Regions from separate parts of the Methylomonas sp. LWB genome, predicted to be linked through region 3. Evidence: riboswitches for the same ligand, from Rfam matches in the RefSeq annotation. Region 3 holds a riboswitch; each other region holds the start of a gene.
The links. Region 3 has a riboswitch for cyclic di-GMP ahead of BJL95_RS07855 (hypothetical protein). Riboswitches for the same ligand answer to the same signal wherever they lie in the genome.

Region 1 (6,398 bases), on a different contig from region 3:
CCAAGATACTATCAAATTATTTCAGCATTAGGTCTTTTTGTATGCCCCGGAGTTACGGATTCTCTAGACGACTGTGCTTTCTTGATTGATCTCTTAATATTGAGTTAGTCCTGGCGTGGAGTTGCGAACAAGAGGGGGCTTGTTCTGATTGGTTGCTGATCAGTTTGATCTTGAACAAAATAGACTTAAAGTATCGAAAGGCCGCATCAATAGGCGATTCCTGTTGTGCCATGGAAGGCTCGGACGCTTATCAGTTTGGCATGATACCCGTTTGGACAGGCAAGAGGTTCGCTTTAACACGAAAGCGTCGGCGCTCAACACTCAAGCATTTCTTCCTGACAGCCGACGATCTCTGATGAATGTCGAGCACTCTGTTTTTGGAAGTCAGGCTTCTTGTTTTAACAGACGGCATTGATTGTTGGATAGTCAGGCGTTTAATTTGAACACTGGACGATCTTTGTTTGACAGCGGGGCTTCCGTGATCGCGACGCGTGCCCCACTGCTTGTTGGCGGGCGTTGTATGTTGTTAGTGAATTGACGGCTGTTTATCCGAGGACGACCGATGTTGATCGCGGAACGTTGGATGTTCATAGGAGAATTCTCTGTGTTGATCGGCCGGTCGGGAATGTTCAGCGTAAGCGCCTGCTTGCTGCTAACGGATGTCGGCCTGTTCGAATGGCGTCGTTGATTGTTGCCGCTAAAGCGTTGGGTCTTATGATTCGAGCGTTTGGGGTTTTGCTTTGAAAGCCTTTTGGCAAAGTACGGACGCGCCGGAGCCGGAATGCTCTTGACCGCGGCAAAGTTACCTTCGCTAAGCAGGTTGGCTTTGCCGGAGCATTGCGCCCGGCAAGGCCGTTAAGCAAGCGTGTTAATCGCTACTTGGGATTGTTGTCGGAAGACGAGCCTGGCGTCTTGCGGGCAAAGCGTTTGCCCAAACTATCCAGATGCTCATCCAGGGAGCCGTCCTTGCCGGCTAGTTTGGCGGACTGATAGACAACTAGCGTTTGGGTATAGGCGTCGCTGCCCGCCGCTAAAAAAGTATCTTTCATTTTTTTCATCAGTTGTCTCATAGCCATCATCAGGGGTTCCAGATTTCTGACCATTTCGACATCGGCGCGGTATTCGTCCAGATCGAAGATACGCGGCAGAATACCTGTGTTTTGCGTGGCCAATGCCAGGCCTTGATCGACGAAGGCTCGGCTCTTGCCGCCCATTTTAGGCAGCCCCTTTCTATCTTCTATCGATAAGTCGATTAAAAACGGTAGCTGGGCCTGTATGTCTCCTATCAGTTTTAATACGGCTTCTTGTTGGTCTGGGAGTAGTTCTCCTTTAATCAATTCGCTGGACATCATAACCTCCGAGTTTAGAAAGAATTTGGCGTTTGCCGTTTTGAAATGAGCCTAGGGAAATAGTGGGCGTTAGATGTTTTGGACAGAAAACGCCGCGAAACAATGCTGGGCGTTGTTCAAAAATGACGAATTCCGTGGACTCGACACGGAGTATAGCGGAGGAGGTGCTAATGTCGTGGCAAACGCGAAAAGCAATTCGACATGGTCTGGGTCGGCCGGCCGCGATTGGGTTGCGCGGATCGCAGGTAGGTGGGTTCGGCCTGTAATACGTGGCTTACCTGAATGTACTTTGGTCTAATGTTGCTTGCTTTACCGACTCCGTAAACTGTGACGCAAGTTTAATCATTCAGGAGTTAAATCTCATGCAAGTCGTAAAATCACTTCTGCTGGCCGGCTTTGTCGTACTATCCACATCCAGCGTATCGACGGTCCAAGCGAGTACCGTTTTAACGCCGGCCTCGGCAACCGTGATCAACCAGTCGGTTGCGGATAGTTCGTTTCAGGACGTTTACAGCTTTGCGATCGACAACGCCTATAGCGCCTACAACTTGTCCGGCGCCTTGAGCTTTCAATCTATTCAAACCGTGGTCAGCTTGACTAGCGATTTTGCGTCGCCGTTGGTGACCAGTACCACTGGCATCGCCAGCGCTAGCGTCGAGTTGCTGGATTCGTCCGCTGCTCTCGTTGCGACCGGTTCGTTGAGTTCTTTCTCGAGCGCGTCCGCGCCGACTTTGGTTTCTTTGCCGATCCCCGGTTTCCCGTCGTTTTATCAAGCATTGTTGACGACGTTCAATACCATTACGTTGAACAACGTCCCAGTAATCGGCGCGGGCAATTACTTCTTGAAAGTGCAAGGGTTGGCCTCTAATGGCGGTACGTATGCCGGTAGCTTGAGCGTGTCGCCCATCGTGCCCGCCGCTGTACCGTTGCCGGGCGCCGCGTGGGCGTTCCTGACCGGTTTGTTGGGCGTATTGGGTGTGCAACGCCGCCGTTTGATGAAAGCCTAGGCTTACGCATTGCTCGCCTCAAAAAGCCGGCGGTAATGCCGGCTTTTTTATGTGCGGCATATTGTCGCTGGTTCACGGATTGAGCTGCGACGTAAGCGTCCCGCCGCCAAAAACCAAGCCGCGCAAATCGAATGTGGTCTCGATGTAATCGAGCTTGCAGGCCTACCAAACCAACCTTCGGCAAATGGAGGGGGCATCCGATCATCAAACCCCGGTTGGCGGTCGGCAAAATGACTTTCAAGTCGCCGGAAACCCTCCGCAACCGATGGCTGAACGCCGAAACCTCGATTCCAATGAGGCTATCAACCTAAAAAGAGCAGTTTGGCGATGAAAAATTCCGTTCGTCCTGAGTTTGTCGAAGGGCGCGCGGGATTTTTCATTCACCCGTTTGGCAAGTGTATTGCGAGCCGTCCATGCTTCGACGTTGCTCAGCACGAACGGCCCGCAATACACACCAACTGCCCTTTTTAGGATCAAACCAATCTCCCGTCAATCGAATACGCCTCGATTTCACCGAGGCCGCCAGAACCGATCGGCGACGAATCAAAGGTAGAGGCGGATGTTGGCTTGTTGTCATCGCTTTGCAATATGTAATTATCAAAATAGCTCGATGTTAAAGCCAAACCCATCGCGAGATGGGGACGGAAAACCACGGGTCCGTTTTGTCGCGATAGCCGAGTTGCCATGCTGAGCAACTCTCACTAAGACACTAACGGAGACCCCGATGTTAACGAAGTCATTATTAGCCGCCGCCATCGCGGCCGCCGCTTTTTCCACCGCCGCCAGTGCGTCGATCGCTTCCGGCGACCTGATCGCCATCGGCAGCCTGTCCGGCAGCGGTGCGGGCCTGAACGCCGATTTATCGGGCTTGACCGGCACCCTGGAAAACGGGGTTGCCGCGAATTATTTGGGCGGCATAGGCTCCGGATTGGCTTATGCCGGCGGCAATATTTTCATCGCCACGCCGGATCGCGGCCCGAATGCGGTCGCGTACAACAGCGGTTTGGACGATACCGTTTCGTACATTTCCAGATTTCAAACCTTGAGTTTGGACTTGAGCGCCAACCATTCCGGCACCGGCTTGGCATACAATTTGTCGCCTAAATTGGTATCGACCACATTGCTGTCCAGTGCCACCGCTTTGAATTATGGCGCAGGCATCGGCAAGCAAATCGACGGTGTCACGCCGGTCGGCAATGGCGCGCCGGCTCTGAACGCGGCGAATAACACCTACTATTTCACCGGCAGATCGGATAACTTCGGTTCCGCCAATCCATTGACCGGCATTCCCGATGCTTCTTCCGCCAACGCCAGCAACGCCCGCTTCGATCCGGAAGGCGTTCGCGTTTCCAACGACGGCAAAAGCGTGTTTATTTCCGATGAATACGGTCCTTATGTTTATCAATTCGACCGCGCGACCGGCCAACGCATTCGCGTCTTCAACCTGCCGGCCAATTTGGATGTGGCGAAATTGAGTCCGGTTGGCAAAACCGAAGAAAGCAACACCAGCGGCCGCGTCGATAACAAAGGCATGGAAGGTCTAGCATTGACCCCGGACGGCAAAACCTTGGTCGGCATCATGCAGGCTCCTTTGTTGCAGGACGGCAAAAAGTCCGGCATCGACCGCATCGTGACCATCGACATCGCCACCGGCGCAACCCATGAATATGCCTATCAATTGACAACGGGTTCCGGCGTCAGCGAAATCGTTGCGATCAACGACCACGAGTTTTTGGTGGACGAGCGCGACGGTAGCGGCCTGGGCAATGGCGACAGCGCGGCGGTCAAGCAATTGTTTAAAATCGACCTTAGCGGGGCTACCGACATTTCCGCATTTTCAGGTAGTACCGCCGCTTTACAAGCCACTGCGGTGCCGAAGACGCTGTTCTTGGATGTCGTGAAATCCCTGAATGCCAACGGTATCAGCAGCGACAAGATTCCGGCCAAACTCGAAGGCGTGTCCTTCGGTAGGGACATTACCGATGGCGGCGTGCTGTATCACACCTTGTTCGTCGCCAACGACAACGACTTTTTGCCTAACGTTGCCGGCACCAACCAGTTTTATGTGTTTGCGTTCGCCGATTCCGAGCTTAACTATCAGGCTCAGCAATTCTCAGCCGTGCCGGTACCCGGAGCGGTTTGGTTGTTCGGTAGCGCGTTGATGGGCTTTGTAGGTCGTTCGGTGCGTAAAAACCGCTGCTGATATCAATTATTAACCCGGTATTTAAATACCCGTTGGCTTTGATTTTATCAGAGGGCGTGCCTTCATCTAGGGTTTGGACAGGTTCAGGATGAACGGTCAAGGCCGTAGGGTACGCACCGCGTACTTTTAGAAGCTCATCGTGGTGGCGGAGATCATGCGGTATGCGGTGCGTACCCTACGTTTCCAATACCAATGCCATACGAAGCACTGATCGGGCAAGGGGGTGATCGCTTCGCGCGGAAATTTGTAGATTTTTGACAAGACTGAACTACACTAAAAACCAAGGGACTAGAACGATACAGCGATTCCGTTAACGATCTTTATTTGTCTAGATGACGAGGAGGTTTGCGACAGTGTCTTCAACTTATATTTTGCACCCGGTCGTAAAGACCTTTATTGATTCGTAGAATCAAAATACCGAGAGATACCAACGAACCCCGAAGACGCAAAATCTTCGGGGTTTCGTGTTTTCTTGTGGGAAGATGTGTCGGATAGATACCGATGCGATCTTGTTATCTCAAACTCATTGCCGGTAAAACGGTTAAGTTTGATTGTCGGGTTCGACCACCTATTAAGCGCGTTACGTTCATTGACGCTAATCCGAACAAGAATAAGCTTGCAGACGGCATTAACGGGACTGTTGAAATGGTTCCGCGCAGTCCGATGGGATCGCCGGTAGGGTTTACGTCGTAACGGCCAACCGAAAAGTCCACGGTATCGCCCGCGTTTAAATCCCGAGTAAAATCGAAGCGGAACGGGGTGCCGTTCAAATAGCCGGTATAAGCGCCCAGTATCGCTTCCATGCTGTAATTACCGGCGGACGAATTGACGGTTACTCCGACAGACTTGGTTCCGAAATCCACGCTAAAAAACTCCCCCTGTACTCGATAGTTGCCGTCAGAAGGCGCGACAAACCGCAATATCGCAAAGTCGATGGGAGAAAAATAACCGCCTGGATGCATGTAGACCGCGTGAGGTGCCACGTAATGGGTCCCCGCGTAGTAGGTTGAATCCGTGGAATTTACCGAAACTTGCGGAAACGGCTCCTGATTCGCATAGTTCGAGCTAATCCAACCATTGACTCCGCTAAAACCCTCCAAACTGGTCATTGGCTGGTCGAGCAATTGAAAAGCGCTTGTCGCGGTTTCCGCGTACCCGTACTGGAACGGACCATTTTGATCTGGGAACTCGAAGTCAGAAACCAGGTTATAGGTGGCGGCGAGTGATAGTGGGGTGACTCCAAATAAAAAGAAACCGAGAAAACCTGATAGTAGGCGTTGATTCATTACGGACTCCGTTTGTAGGATTCATTGGATGTGCAGCTAAATTTCAGTTTTCAAAGCGATGTTAGTGTTCGTGTTTATCTGGAATATGCGCGGTCACCAAGTTTGATTAGGTTTTGGCCAGATCCGGTAGGAAGGGCTTTGAACGAATTAAAATTATTAGTGCGAATCCCGACAGCATTAAAGCCGCTGGATTTGGCAGCGGAGTGGCAATTACCCCGACAGTCCACCCAACGCCTTGTTCATGTAGGGGATTGCTCCAACTGATCTCGGTATAATTTCCGATAAATTGGATAATTCCGTTCCCTTCCAGGCCATACAGTGTATTTTCAGCAGGTTGAGTTAGGGAAGAGTCGCTGCCGCCAAATAATCCGCTACCTTGATTGAGCAGGACGAACGGTTTGTCGAATACAAAAGACGATGGAATGGAAATTTGACCTAGGCTGACGATCGCCATTACCGGATTCGCAACTGTTTTGGAGAACGTGATTGTGTTGATGTTATTGCTACCTCCCCAGAAATCTATTCGGCCTTGGTACTCTGGAGGATTGTCTAC
Region 2 (6,398 bases), on a different contig from region 3:
TGATGTCTATCGCCACGCCATCCCACACCGTTAGATCATTGACCAATCTGGGTCGGGAATTTATCTGAAACCAACGGTTTGTTCCATTAGCATGCAAAAACGGCAGTTCGATTGAGAAATCGCTTAATCTCCTGGCGCTGTCTGCTTCCGCTTCCTCAAGCAAAACCTTATATTGCGGGTCTAATTGAGTTAATAGCAATGCGGAATGCTTCAGAACTTGTTCCGCTTTTAGTCCATGCGCCTTTTCAACGCCGGCGCTGATAAATTTAAATTCATGCTCGCCATCCGTGGAGATTGTATATTGAAAAATATAGCCATTGGGTAAGTTGTTACCAATGGAACGCAGTTGCTCTTCATTGGATTTAACGATTTGCAAAAGGTGAAAAGTCGAAACTTTCTCATTTTTTAACTTAATGTTCAGTATTTTTATTCTAACAGTCGTTACCAGCAATGCCAGTACAATGGCGCCGAATACAATAATTTGCCAAGAATATTGCTTCAAAAAATCCAGCAGGGTGATTCGATCGACGCGATCGTACGGAGGGGCGTGTATTGCATGTAAAAGTTCGTACACCGGGGAATAATTGGCAGGCAGATCAAAGCCGCCAATAGTTAGCTTATCGATTAACTCCCGGTTGTTGTTCATGGAGAGCAGCGTGCTCACCAAATCGCGTTTTAACTGTGGGTCGATATTGCTGACGGACACTAGCGGCCACTCCGGGTACAATATCGTCGAATGTCGATAAGGGTAGCCGGGAGAATTCATGGCATGAATGATTTTAACGCGATTGAGATCGACTTTATTCTCCTCGGCCATATGCTCCAAAATACCGGAGCGGATAAACCCAACCTCCGCTCTGCCGGCGAGCACTTCTTCAACGACTTTATCCTGCGGCATGCCGGTAAAAACGATATCTTTCGGATTAGGTAAATCTAAGCCCTCCGCCTTAAACAGGTATAGCTGCGCCTGGTAACCCCCCAGCGAATCTTCAAAAACGGCTGCTATTTTGCGGTTTTTAATGTCGGCTAAAGAGTTAATATCCGTATGATCCTGAGTCGTGAATATGATGCCGCCAAAACTACTTAAACTGTAACTAGCTTCGCGATTAATTAAAGTTGCCAGCGGCTGAGTTAAGTTGAATTTATGCGAAAGCAATACATAATGCGAAGGGTTGGTCAACACAAACTCAAAACGGTTTTCTCCTATCGCCCGTACAAGTCCCGGATAATCGAGTACTTTTACCTCAAAATGATAACGTGGAAGCGATTTTGTCAAATATTCGGCCAAGTTATTCCATCTCGCTTGTTCCTGTGGGATGGGCCGAGGGGATAACATCCCGATGGTTACAAGCTCTTCTGCCGAAATAGCGGTGCAAAAAAGCAGTATGAAAAAAAATGAAATGACTTTTGCCGACATATTCTGTTTATAGGTATACGAGAGCTCAAGGAAATTGAATATGTTTATAAGCGTCTAGTAAAAATTTAACCGGAATTCGTGCTCCCAGTCGTCTAAACGCCACCGATTGCGCATAAGCGCTTTTTATCGGTCGTCCGGGCCGTGAGCTCATTATTTTGCGCGGTCTACTGTCGAATTTTCCTCAAAAACCCCGGCATTTCGGTTCACCGTCGCATGTTCTAGCTATTTGGCCGCTAATCGGGAACCGCAGATCGGCAGGGAAGGCGAGTGCTTTGATCGCGTCGCGTTCGTCGCGCTTATCCGCCCATCGACCACCGCTTTGATGTTGATGATGTCCAGGCATGTCCCACCAAGGCCAACGAGGAATACGAGGTGAATTCCGTTTTTAACGCCGTCGGTTTGAAGCTGGCCATGACCAGTACGGTTCAAGGAGCCAATGGTAATTGTCCTATATATATCGTTCTGATTACTCATAAGCCTCGGTCAATTTGAACAAACGCCCTGACTGCCATGGCGGAGTATTGGCCTCCGCGATAAAAAAACCTGATCATCATAGTCTTTGCAGATCGAATAGGTGGTTGAATCGATGCCAACACTCGGCTAGATGGCACGGCGAATCTTTGGGCTTGGATCGCCAGAAGCCACACCGTCAGAGGCCGTTTGGTACCTTCAAACAGCGTCCCTGTTGGTCAGTGGCGCTGGGTGATGACAGGCCGTACATTGACAAAGTTTGCGGGTCTTGACCACTACAAACCACCATAACTTGGGTATTGAAAACCGGCGGTCATCGTGCCTGAAATAGGGTTTCGGCGTACTGGGCATCGGTAGTTTACAGCTTCAGAAAATCCATCAAATCGAAGCCTTTTTGAAATTGGATCGGGTTCTTCTTAATGTCAGGATCCTGCAGTCGGACTAATACTTTCATCGGACTTATCGGAGGCTTCTAAGTTGTTGAGGCTCATCGATAATCAGCTTGGACTATGGCATATGCCGCAACAATTAATTAGAACTGTGTCAAATCCCGTAGAGCCGACGGTCGAATGAATTAACAGGGGTTTTTGGTTTTTAATAAGTATATGAAATTTATAGTGATTGTTCTTTGGTCTTTTTATTGCTTTCCAGTAAGTGCTCTATTTTGAGCGCTAGCCAAACCTGTCGCGAGGCAGGGCCGGAAAGCCACGGGTCTTGTAGGCAAGATAGCCGGGTTGCTGTGTCACGGGTAGGGATGCCGGGAAAGACTGCTTTTGCCTTGAAGAGGGTTAAAGCAAGTGACGCACACACAGTTGAGAAGTTTATCCATTCAACCCTTCTTTTTTGAAACAAGGTAATTAAATGAATTTGGAAATTAACGCAATACGCAAAACTAAACTCGCGGGATTGGCTATGATGTTGGCCGCCGCGACTCTGGCCCCGCAAACCGCTAGCGCGGCCCTAGTCTCAGGAACAGCGACCATCTCGCTAAACGGTGTTTGGAACTCGGCGTTTCTCGCTTCAGGATGGGCTCCGACGACTTTTTTCGATTCGTCCTTTAATAACACGATGATAAGCGGCTCTCTCGCCGGCGGAACCGCGATTAGCGGCTTTACCGGTGCTTTCGAGGCACCGATTAACACCAATACGACGACGATCGTCATCGGTGGTTTCGGTACCGCCGGCACCATTCAGGCGACGACGATGGATACCAGCAATTCCTCGGTCGGGGTTATCGGCCTTAGCGGCGCCTTCCGGTTTACCGCTCCTTCGCTGTCAACCTATCTGTCGTCCGAGGATTGGACGTTGCAAAAAATCGGCGGTACGTGGAACCTAGTGGACCACTCACCCGGCTTTCCGGACAACACCTTATTCCAACTGGTAAACGTCGTCGATAATCTGGCGACGACCGGTATGCTTGACGGCGACCTGCAGTTCTTGCCGGATCCGGCCCATCAAGCGGGTGGCTTTTCCTACTCGGGCTTTTTGGGTGCTACCGGAGCAAAACTCAGCACGACTATAGGTCATCTGAGCATCGCGCCGGTCGCGGCGGTACCTCTGCCAGCCGCGGCATGGTTGTTTGGCACCGCTTTGTTGAGTTTGTTCGGTATCAACCGCCGCAAAAACAGCATCAGCGCCTAAGTCGTTCATGGAATACGGCGTGGATTTAGCGCTAGATTGCCGCACGATGAGGCTTGCGGTATTCAAGATTAGAATTATTCCTATCGTTCTTGAAATTCATACATTGACCACTGTTGTAGTAGCGGCGTAAACGTTGCGAGAGCACGTCCATGCTTCCCCCTGAGCAGGATTTGGGCCAGGGGGTTGTTTTTTAGCGCTATCCTCCGTTTAAACCTTTTCGAAGATTTCTGATTTGATGGGCCCCTGCTTCAACTAAATGTCACAACCCTGTCAAATCAAACCAACTTAACCCAAATTTTAAGGGTCTCGCGCGGTGTTAGCGGAGAGGCTTTCCACGGCGCCCGACGCAAGATCGTGCCGCCATTGCCAAGGCGTTTATATCCAAAAGGACGTATATCGCCAAAATGGTCTACAACCAGACGACTCGGGTAATGCCGGACGGCCCGACGGATAGTGCCTCTAGGCGAATTTATGGTTGGGAGCGTAAGAATGTTTAGCGCCCGCGTTACATCCACCAACAAGCGGCCGTGCCAATCGCCGAGACCCTATGCTTAGTTATTTTGGTCGCGCTCCGGGCCGTACGCTCTCATGAAAACGTCGACGGCGCGTTCGACCACGCCTTCGATCAAATCCGGCGTCAGTTCGTGCAGGATATTCAGCAACCAGGGTTCGAAGATCTCCGACTCCAGCAAACCGTGAAAATGCGCGGCCACCAGCTTCGGATCGGCCGGGCGCAGTCGACCCGCCGCGATGACTTCGCCAAAATACTGCTCTAAATATTTCATGCCTAATCCCGGCCCGCGTTCGTAATACAGACGACCGATTTGGCCCTTGCCGGATTCGGCAACAATCATGCGTTTTAACGCTAGCCGTTGCGGCGTGAAAAACACGCTCAATATTCGCTCGCCAAGCCGCTTTAAGGTGAAGGCTACATCTTCCGACGGTTGAAGCAGGGCGAGGGTCGAGCGAATTTCGTCGGGATCGAAATTGGTTTGTTCGCCGACGTAGATCGAGTGCATCTGATCCAAATGTTGATCTGCGGACGCTTCTATCAATTCCACGAATAATTCGTTTTTGGCACTGAAGTAGCTATACAAAGTTGCTTTCGATACGCCCGCCAGAGCGGCAATGTCCGCCATCGTGGCCCGTTCGAATCCCAATTTCTCGAAGGTGGTTTTTGCCGCATCCAAAATCGCTTGGCGACGCGCCGGGCTTTTCTTTCTCAAGTTCGACTCCTTAACTAGACCAATCGGTATATTTTTGTTTGACAAGCGCGCGGGGTCAAGCCTAATCTTAACTATACCGTTTAGTTTAGTTATTATTCAAAATCGCTGGTAAACGGTTGTAGCTCTTAAGCGGGGTTTTTACCAACTATTACACAGGCTTATATGAATATGCGAGTTGAGTTTGCTAGAACACTGATCTTGAACGGCACGTTCGCCTTGTTGAGCGCCTGCGCCGCCACGCCAGCGACGGATCCGAGAGATCCTTACGAAAACTACAATCGAAAAGTCCAGTCGTTCAACGACGGACTGGACGATTACTTGATGAAACCGGCGGCGGAGGCGTACCGGTCGGTGACGCCGGACTTCGCTAACCGCGGCATCAGCAATTTCTTTAGCAACGTGGACGATATTGGCGTGATCGCTAACGAGGCCTTACAAGGGAGTTTTTCGCAATCCGGCCTGGACGGCGCCAGATTGCTGATCAATTCCACGGTGGGGCTGGCGGGATTTGTGGATGTCGCCACGATGCTGGATTTTCCCAAGCATGAGGAAAGTTTTGACAAGACGCTGGCGATTTGGGGTGTCGAAACCGGACCGTATTTGGTGTTGCCGGTGCTGGGGCCGAGTTCGGTTCGAGGCTTGGGTAGCGCGGTCGGCGACGCGGCGCTGAATCCGGTCACCTATCTCGGCCTGCCGGTGGCCGCGTCGATGGGTTCCGGTGCCTTAAGCGCGGTCGACAAACGCGCCGATCACTTAGCGATCGAAAAAATCGCCAGTGAAGCGGCAATCGACCGGTACGACTTTTTCAAGAACGCCTTCCTATCGCATCGGCGTTATGCGGTCGAAGTGGGCGACTTGCGGGAAGACGATCCGCTCGAGTCCGCCGATTCGGACGATAGTCAAACAAAGGAGGCCGGAAATTAATGGCCGCGCGTAGGCATCGAGAGGCTCGTCAAGTCGGTGCGGTTCAGCGCGGCGACGTGAGGCCGTCGGCAAGCCGCCGGCGGGTCGGATGCCTAGATCAGCGGGTTTTTGCGAAAAACGCCAATATTTTTTGCATTGGTACTTGTCGGGAGGCGATTCTTCGGGAATAATAAAAACGAAACATTTTATTTTTATTTTCCCGGAGCAAATTATGGCAGCGGAAACGATGAACAAACCCAAAGTAGGGCGGCCGAGAGCCGGTACCGAAACCGAGCGGAACGACTATCTGCTGGATCAGGCTCTGGCGCTGTTCATGCGCGAGGGCTATGCCAACACCAGTATCGCTAAAATTGCGGCGGCGGCCGGGGCTTCGACCCGAACTATTTACGAACGCTATAAAAACAAAGCCGAATTGATGCTGGCTTCGGTGGACCGCTTGGTCGAAACCGATATTTCCGAACTGCAGCGTATCGATGGCTTGGCGACGATGTCTTGCAGCGAGGGTTTGACCGCGCTCGGCGAAACATTGCTGGCTAAAGTCATGCAGCCCGACATGATCTCGTTTTACCGCATGGGCGTTGCCGAGGCGCGGCAATTTCCGGAGCTGAGCGATTTGATCGAAACCAGCGGTCCTCAACGGATTTACCAGATGATTGCCGAATATTTGCGCGGCCACGACGAGATAAGCGGGTTATCCGCTTCAGAGCGTCAGCGCGCGG
Region 3 (6,398 bases):
CAGGCTACCGGTTCCGGTCAGAGTTTCGCTATCGATGGCGAAATTGGGCGTCGTCGCTTTTACGTAGCGATTTTGGGCCTGACCACTCGGATTGACGGCACTGATCGGCGTGATGTCGTGAACCAGATTCACCGCCGGAATTTCGGTTCTGCTGGTATTGCCGAGATAGAAGTAGGAATCGCTGAACTGGGTGTAGTCGGATTGCGTCGTGTCGAAGTAAGCGACCAGAAACTCACCGGGCGCGCTGGAGCTGCCGCCCACCAGCACCGCCAAGGCCTCTCGGTCGTATTGGGTCGTAAACGTGCCGCCCAAATCGGCGTGCAGCGCGGTTGCGTTGGCCAGCGCCGGCATGCTGGCGCTCAACGCGGCTATCGCCGCCGCGCTATACCAGCGCGCTACTGACTGCTCGATGCGCTTAAACATGGCTAGCCTCCGAACCGAATATGGCCATTCGGCGGCCCTTGCCACCCAGAACCGCCAAGCCAGTGCCGAACAACCAAATGGCACCGGGTAGCGGAACCGCGCTCACTTGACCGCATCCGGCAAAGCTGCCCGTGCCTAAACAAAAGTCGCCGACATCGGTCAGTGCGCTGCCCATCAGCATGCCGGCATTTTCCGGCGACATCGCCAGATCGCCGCTAAATTGCCAGTTATCGGCATCGATCCAGCTAATACTAAGGTTGCTGAGGTCGTAAACCGCCATCGTGAAATAAATGTTGTTGTCCAGATACCAACCGCTGCCACCATGGTTTTGGCGAGCGGCATCGAAACGTACCGCGAAATCACCGTTGACCAAGCCGGCGCCGTTGGGTGGGTAGTTTGGCGCGAAGAAGCCTTGGACGCCCGCCAAACCGACTTGACCGGCGGTGCCGCCGGCCAGATTTTCGGTATCGATGTGAAAGTCGGCCGATGTGGCTTGTTGAAAGCGTTGCGCGGCTTGACCGGCAATATCGCCGTCGATCGCGGTAATCGCGAAGGTTTGGTTCAGCGCCGGAATTTCGGCGGTAGCGACTTGGCCGACCAGGCCGCCGCCACTATTGGCGGGATCGGTCGGGTCGGCCGCCACCGCGTCCCAATATGTGCTGAGGTAATAGCCACCGGCGTAAGGTGCCAGCGCGACAGTGTCCAGATTCATCGTAAACGTGCCGGAGTTCGGCGCGTTTAGAACCAAGGCCATCGCATTCGGCGACAGCGCCAACGCGGCAACCAAGGGTAGTCCGAGGCGGATTCGGTAAAAAGGCAAAATAGGCATCGCGATTCCTGTAAAAAAACGGTGAGCAAGCGCCGCGCCAGCACAGTCTGTCGCGGCGGTGAGTACAGAACTGATCGAAGCAGCGAAAGGCTGGCTTAAGCCGTCAGCTCCTTGCGGCGCGTCGCACCGATCAAGCCGATCAGACCGCTACCGAACAACCAGACGGCGGTTGGCACGGGTACCGCCGCCGGAAGGTTCATCGAGAGGCTGCCGACGACCGCATTGGTGGCGAAAATCCCCAGGAACGATCCCCAGGTCAGGCCGAACGGGCTGGGATACTTATTGCTGCCGTTTCCAAAAATCAGGTCGCCACTCAAGGTCAGTTCGCCGCCGGCGTTCACGGTTTCGCTGGTATTGGTCAGTTGCAAAAAGGTGGTGCCCGAGAAAAATTGGTCGTAAGTCACCAGATTCCAGACGCCGCCGATTTTTTGCAGACGAAAATCGTAAGGTGTCAATGAGCCGCTACTGGTGCCGGGTACCGACATGCGCATGCCGCCGCTGAGACCGATTTGGCCGCTGGCGGTGTTACCGACCTCCATCGTGGTCGCTTGTAGCGTGCGGTTGACGGCGGCGTAACTGGTCGTGGTGAGATTGGTGTTGATCGGTAGCGTCATGTCGATGGCCGATGCAACGCCGCCGACGGTATCGGCGGTAATGGCGATCTGGTTGTAGCTGGCATCAAAGAAGCTATCGATCCGCCAACCACCGGTGACGGCGGCTAACGCCGCGTTGTCGATTGAAATGCCGACGCTGCCGGTAACGAGCGCGGCTTCAGCGCTGGCAGGCGCGAGAAATCCGCCCAACATCGCGATGGAAAGAGCACCGGCGGTGGCTAGTTGCAATCGGTAACTGTGTTTTTGTGTCATGGCATGTCCTTAAAGGGTCGAAATAATGAAAATGTCTGGCCGCAAGGCGCACGTTTCCCGTAACGCCGGACCGAGTTTTCGGTCCGGCGCTGGAAGCGAACATGGCAGTACGGGCAACCCGGCGGTCTTTTGGTCCAAAGATCCGTGGTTTTCCGGCTCCGTCTCGCGGCGGATGTGGCGTTTTTGCCGCCGGTCCCGGCGGCTTCACTCTAGTTCCTTAAGTGATCCGTCCTTCAGCTCCGTGTGTTCAGGCGACCTAATAGCGGTACGCGATGTTGAAATACAGTTCGGTATCCGCGCCGGGTGCGACCCGGCCGTCGAAATAATCGAAAGGTCGATAATAATGTTCGCCGCTAAGGTTTTTGACGGTGGCCGCCAATTTCCATGCCGACGTTTCGTACCCCAGACTGGCGTCCACACAGTGGTAGCCGGAGGTCTTGAAGCGGTTGTCCTTGGATAAATAGGCGCCCGCGCTTAAATTCACGCCAACCCCGATTCGCCAACCGGGCAGCAAGGACGCCGGCAGTTGGTAATTCAACCACAGCCGCCCGGCCTGATCGGGCACCTGAGGCAAACGGTTACCGGCCGGAACGCCGGCTTTATCGTCCTGGTAGCGCGCCAACGTGTACGCATAATTGCCAAGCAAATCCAGCCCTTCCGATAACCGCCAATTCAAGTCCGCTTCCGCGCCCTCGGCGCTTTGACCGCCGGAGGCGGTCGAGCGTAGCAAGGCGTCGCTACCATCCGGCACCGCCACCCGTTCGCGGTCGATTCGGTACACGGCAAGTTGGCCGCGCCAAGTACCGTCGATATCGAATTTCAAACCGGTCTCGACGTGGCGCGCCAATTCCGGCAACGGCGTATCGGCAAACTCGACGAAGGGCTGGCCGCGCATACCTTCGCTGTAACCGGCAAACCAGGTCCAGGCTGAACCGATGTCGACGGCGACGCCCAACCGGGGCAACCATTTCTCGGCGTCGGTGCTGGTCGAGCGGCCGCTCGCGGTGTTTCGAAAATCGATGGACACCTTCCCTCTACGCAAGCCGGCCAGCAAATGTAGCCGATTGTAAAAACTGCCCTGCCATTGCAGATAGCCGCCGTAGGTCAGATTACCGATAAACTGGTTTGGCTGCGCCGGTTCGGGGACGGCATACCTTAACCCGAAGTTGGGTTGGGCAAGATCCACCAAACCGGTATTCGCCAAATCGGCGCCGACGAAGCCAATATCGTCGAGTTCGCCGCGGTCGGCACCGATGACCAACGTGTGCTCGCTGTTTTCCGAGGCGAACTTTCCGGTCAGATAGCCGAGCACGCTGAACTCGCGTTGGCGTTGATACAGCTCGGCGTTAACCAGCCCCCATGCCGACGCTCCCAATGCGCTCAGCGGCCGATCGGCTATAAAGCCATCGTCGCCGAATAGCGTTTGCACCCGCTGATCGAAACTGGCTCGAGACACCCGGCTTTTCAGCGTGATCGTCCAGTGCTTATCCCAACGATGCTCGAACTCGCCCCAAATCGCTTGGCTGTCCGAACGGCTTTGGGGCGCATCGGCCGGGCCGATAAAGCGGTCCGGTGGGAGCCGAAATCGGCCGGCTAACGTGCCGGTGGCCGGCAAGCCTTGATACTCGGTTTGCCGCCAATGCGACAATTTCCCGCGCAAGGTAAGCTTGTTACGATGGTTGTCGGTGAAGGTCAGGGCCGGATTCAAGTTGTAACGCTGGGTCTCGACCGCATCGACGCGGTTGCCGGCATCGGTAAATTCACCGGTCATCCGCAGCCAAACCCGGCTATGCAAAGGCTGATTGATATCGAAATTCGGTTGAAAGTAGTCGTGAGATCCCGTTCGGAAGCCGAATTCGCCGAAAGCCTCGGGCCGAGCTTGCTTAGAAATCAAATTCACGACACCGCCGACCGGGGCGCCCGAGCCGCCGGCGTAGAGCAGGGCGTTGCTGCCCTTTAGCACCTCCAGGCTGGCGACGTTAATCGTGCTTTCCCGGTCGCCGGGATTGTAATACTGGGTAAAGCCGTCCAGCAGTTGCTCGGAGGGAAAGCCGCGAATGAGCGTCCCTTCCAGGACCGGCGAATACAAGGGATTGCGCGCCACCACGCCACTGACGTTGCTTAAGGCCTCGCTGACCGTGACGGCTTGCTGGTCGTCCAGCAGGTCGCGGGTAACGCCGGCGACTGTTTGCGGAATCCGTCGCACCGGCGTGTCGGTCAATGTGGCGCTCTGCATTCGGTCTAGGATATACAAGGCATCGTCGGCCGGTTCGGCAATCGGTTTGCCGATGACCGTGACTGGCGGCAACGCAACCGGAGCCCGTCGCGGGTTGGTGGGGCGCTCCCCGGTCTCGAGCGTGATCGTACGGGCGTCCAGAAAGCGGAATGTCAACCGGCTGTTTTGCAATAGGATGCGTAGCCCTTGTTCCACGCTCATGCGTCCCTTCAGTGCGGGAGCGCTCAGGCCGCGCAAGTCGTCAACCGGAAATACCAATTCAAGGTTCGACTTGGCGGCGAACTCGATCAGCGCGTCGTTCAACGACTGAGCGGGTATGTTGTAGTCGAATCCGACCGGCTCGGCCAAAACCGGTATCCAAACCATCGCGCCGCTCAGTGAAGTGACCACGCACAGCAACGCGACTTTGTCGACGCCTGTGGCCGGCGTGGCGACTTGGTCTGAGTGGTAGCGGCGGCTGGGTGCGGGTCGGTGTTTCAAACGTCTTCCTATTTTGACAATGACTGTCTTCAATAAGGAAGTCGTTCGAGCGAGAAAATCGACTACGAAAAAAACAAAAAAATATCCGAGAGCAACACAAGCGCCAAGATGAACAGGATTTCGCCGACTCACTATTCGAAACATTGCAGTCGTGGCTTAAGTGCAAGCGGGAACGTAATCGTGGTGATCGGGCGTGGGGCGCGCCCAGCGGCAAGCGGGAGAGTAAGCGGGTTAACGATGTAAAACCGTCCAAAACGGTCCTAGCCGAGACGATTTTAAATTCAAGGCCAAGGTTAGCGTTTTCAGCGCGCTATCCGGATCGTCCAAGGCAAACACGCCGCTGACGCGTTGCCTGGCCAATTCGGTATCGCTAAGAAAAATCCTGCCGTAACGATAACGTTCCAATTCGGCAACCAATTCCGCTAAGGGCTTGTCGTTGATGATTAACCGACGCTGCTGCCACGCGCCGGATTGATCCAGCCGCACAGGGGCGGGTGCCGCCAAGGGCCGGCCTTCTCGCAGTTCGACGGCCTGACCGGCCGCGACTTCGAGTTTGGTCTCGCGGCCGGCGCTGACCGCGACGGCGTGTTCCTTGACTTCGATTCGGGTCAAGCCGGCGTCGGTTTTATAGACGTCGAATATCGTTCCCAGGGCGCGGACGGTCACATCGGCGGCCGCTACTTCGAACGGTCGCGTGCTGTCCGGAGCCACGCTGAAACTGGCCTGACCGTGATGCAATACAATACGGCGCAGCCCAGCATCGAACTGGACCGAAATCGCGCTGTCGGTGTTCAACATCAGCCGGCTACCGTCGCTTAAGCGGATATCGCGCAATTCGCCGGTTTGGGTACGATAGTCGCTAAGCAGCGCGTCCAGCCAGTGGGCCTGACGCGGCAGAATCAACTGCGTTGCCAGTAACCAGGCCGCGGCGATGGCCGCGGCGCCTTGTAACCGGCGCCAACGGTGTTTGCGAGGTTTGGGAGCGACCGAGCGCATCAAAGGACGTGTACTCGAAATTGGGGCGGCACTGCTCGGTCGTGGCTGTTCACGTCCCGCTAGAACCATATCGTGGAAAAGCGCTTCCGCTAGGTTATACGCGTCGGCGTGAGCGGGGTCGCTGGCTAACCAAATCGCGAAGTCTTCCAGATCGGCGTCGGTCAATTGGTCGTCGCGCAATCTGACCAGCCAATTCAAGGCTTGTTGTTTAGGCGAAGTATCGGGGAGCGCGTCGGAGGAATCGGACATGCTGAGTTTAGAAGAGGTGGGTGGTATATGCGGCGTGGCCGATCACTCGGCCATGCGGTCTGCGCAGTGATGCATCGCTTGAGCCAACAGTTTATTAACCAAGGACTTGGATATGCCCAAGCGCTCGGCGATCTGCGAATAGGTGAGGCCTTCGACGCCATGCAATAGAAAGACCGTTCGACATTGTAGCGGTAGCTCGGCCAACGCACCGTTTAGCGCTTGCAAACGCTCGCGGCCGATTAAAACACGCTCGGTACTGGAGGTCGGGCAAGCGACGGTTTCGGCGATTGTGTCGAACGCCTCCTCGGCGGTGTGACGG

Region 1: another riboswitch for cyclic di-GMP. It lies ahead of BJL95_RS04885 (esterase-like activity of phytase family protein); the one in region 3 lies ahead of BJL95_RS07855 (hypothetical protein).
Region 2: another riboswitch for cyclic di-GMP. It lies ahead of BJL95_RS16750 (hypothetical protein); the one in region 3 lies ahead of BJL95_RS07855 (hypothetical protein).

The regions. Positions count from the first base shown of each region.
Region 1 covers NZ_MKMC01000009.1:84,647-91,044, forward strand. The annotation lists gene BJL95_RS04875 (hypothetical protein) at 876-1,349, opposite strand; gene BJL95_RS04880 (hypothetical protein) at 1,712-2,356, shown strand; cyclic di-GMP riboswitch class I at 2,965-3,043, shown strand; gene BJL95_RS04885 (esterase-like activity of phytase family protein) at 3,081-4,559, shown strand; gene BJL95_RS04890 (hypothetical protein) at 5,072-5,845, opposite strand; gene BJL95_RS04895 (hypothetical protein) at 5,952-6,398, opposite strand, start outside.
Region 2 covers NZ_MKMC01000045.1:95,320-101,717, reverse strand. The annotation lists gene BJL95_RS16760 (PAS domain-containing protein) at 1-1,417, opposite strand, end outside; cyclic di-GMP riboswitch class I at 2,553-2,630, shown strand; gene BJL95_RS16750 (hypothetical protein) at 2,750-3,529, shown strand; gene BJL95_RS16745 (TetR/AcrR family transcriptional regulator) at 4,081-4,755, opposite strand; gene BJL95_RS16740 (VacJ family lipoprotein) at 4,918-5,679, shown strand; gene BJL95_RS16735 (TetR/AcrR family transcriptional regulator C-terminal domain-containing protein) at 5,891-6,398, shown strand, end outside.
Region 3 covers NZ_MKMC01000012.1:425,383-431,780, reverse strand. The annotation lists gene BJL95_RS07865 (VPLPA-CTERM sorting domain-containing protein) at 1-423, opposite strand, end outside; gene BJL95_RS07860 (hypothetical protein) at 416-1,252, opposite strand; gene BJL95_RS07855 (hypothetical protein) at 1,348-2,118, opposite strand; cyclic di-GMP riboswitch class I at 2,228-2,307, opposite strand; gene BJL95_RS07850 (TonB-dependent receptor) at 2,375-4,834, opposite strand; gene BJL95_RS07845 (FecR family protein) at 5,066-6,079, opposite strand; gene BJL95_RS07840 (sigma-70 family RNA polymerase sigma factor) at 6,122-6,398, opposite strand, start outside.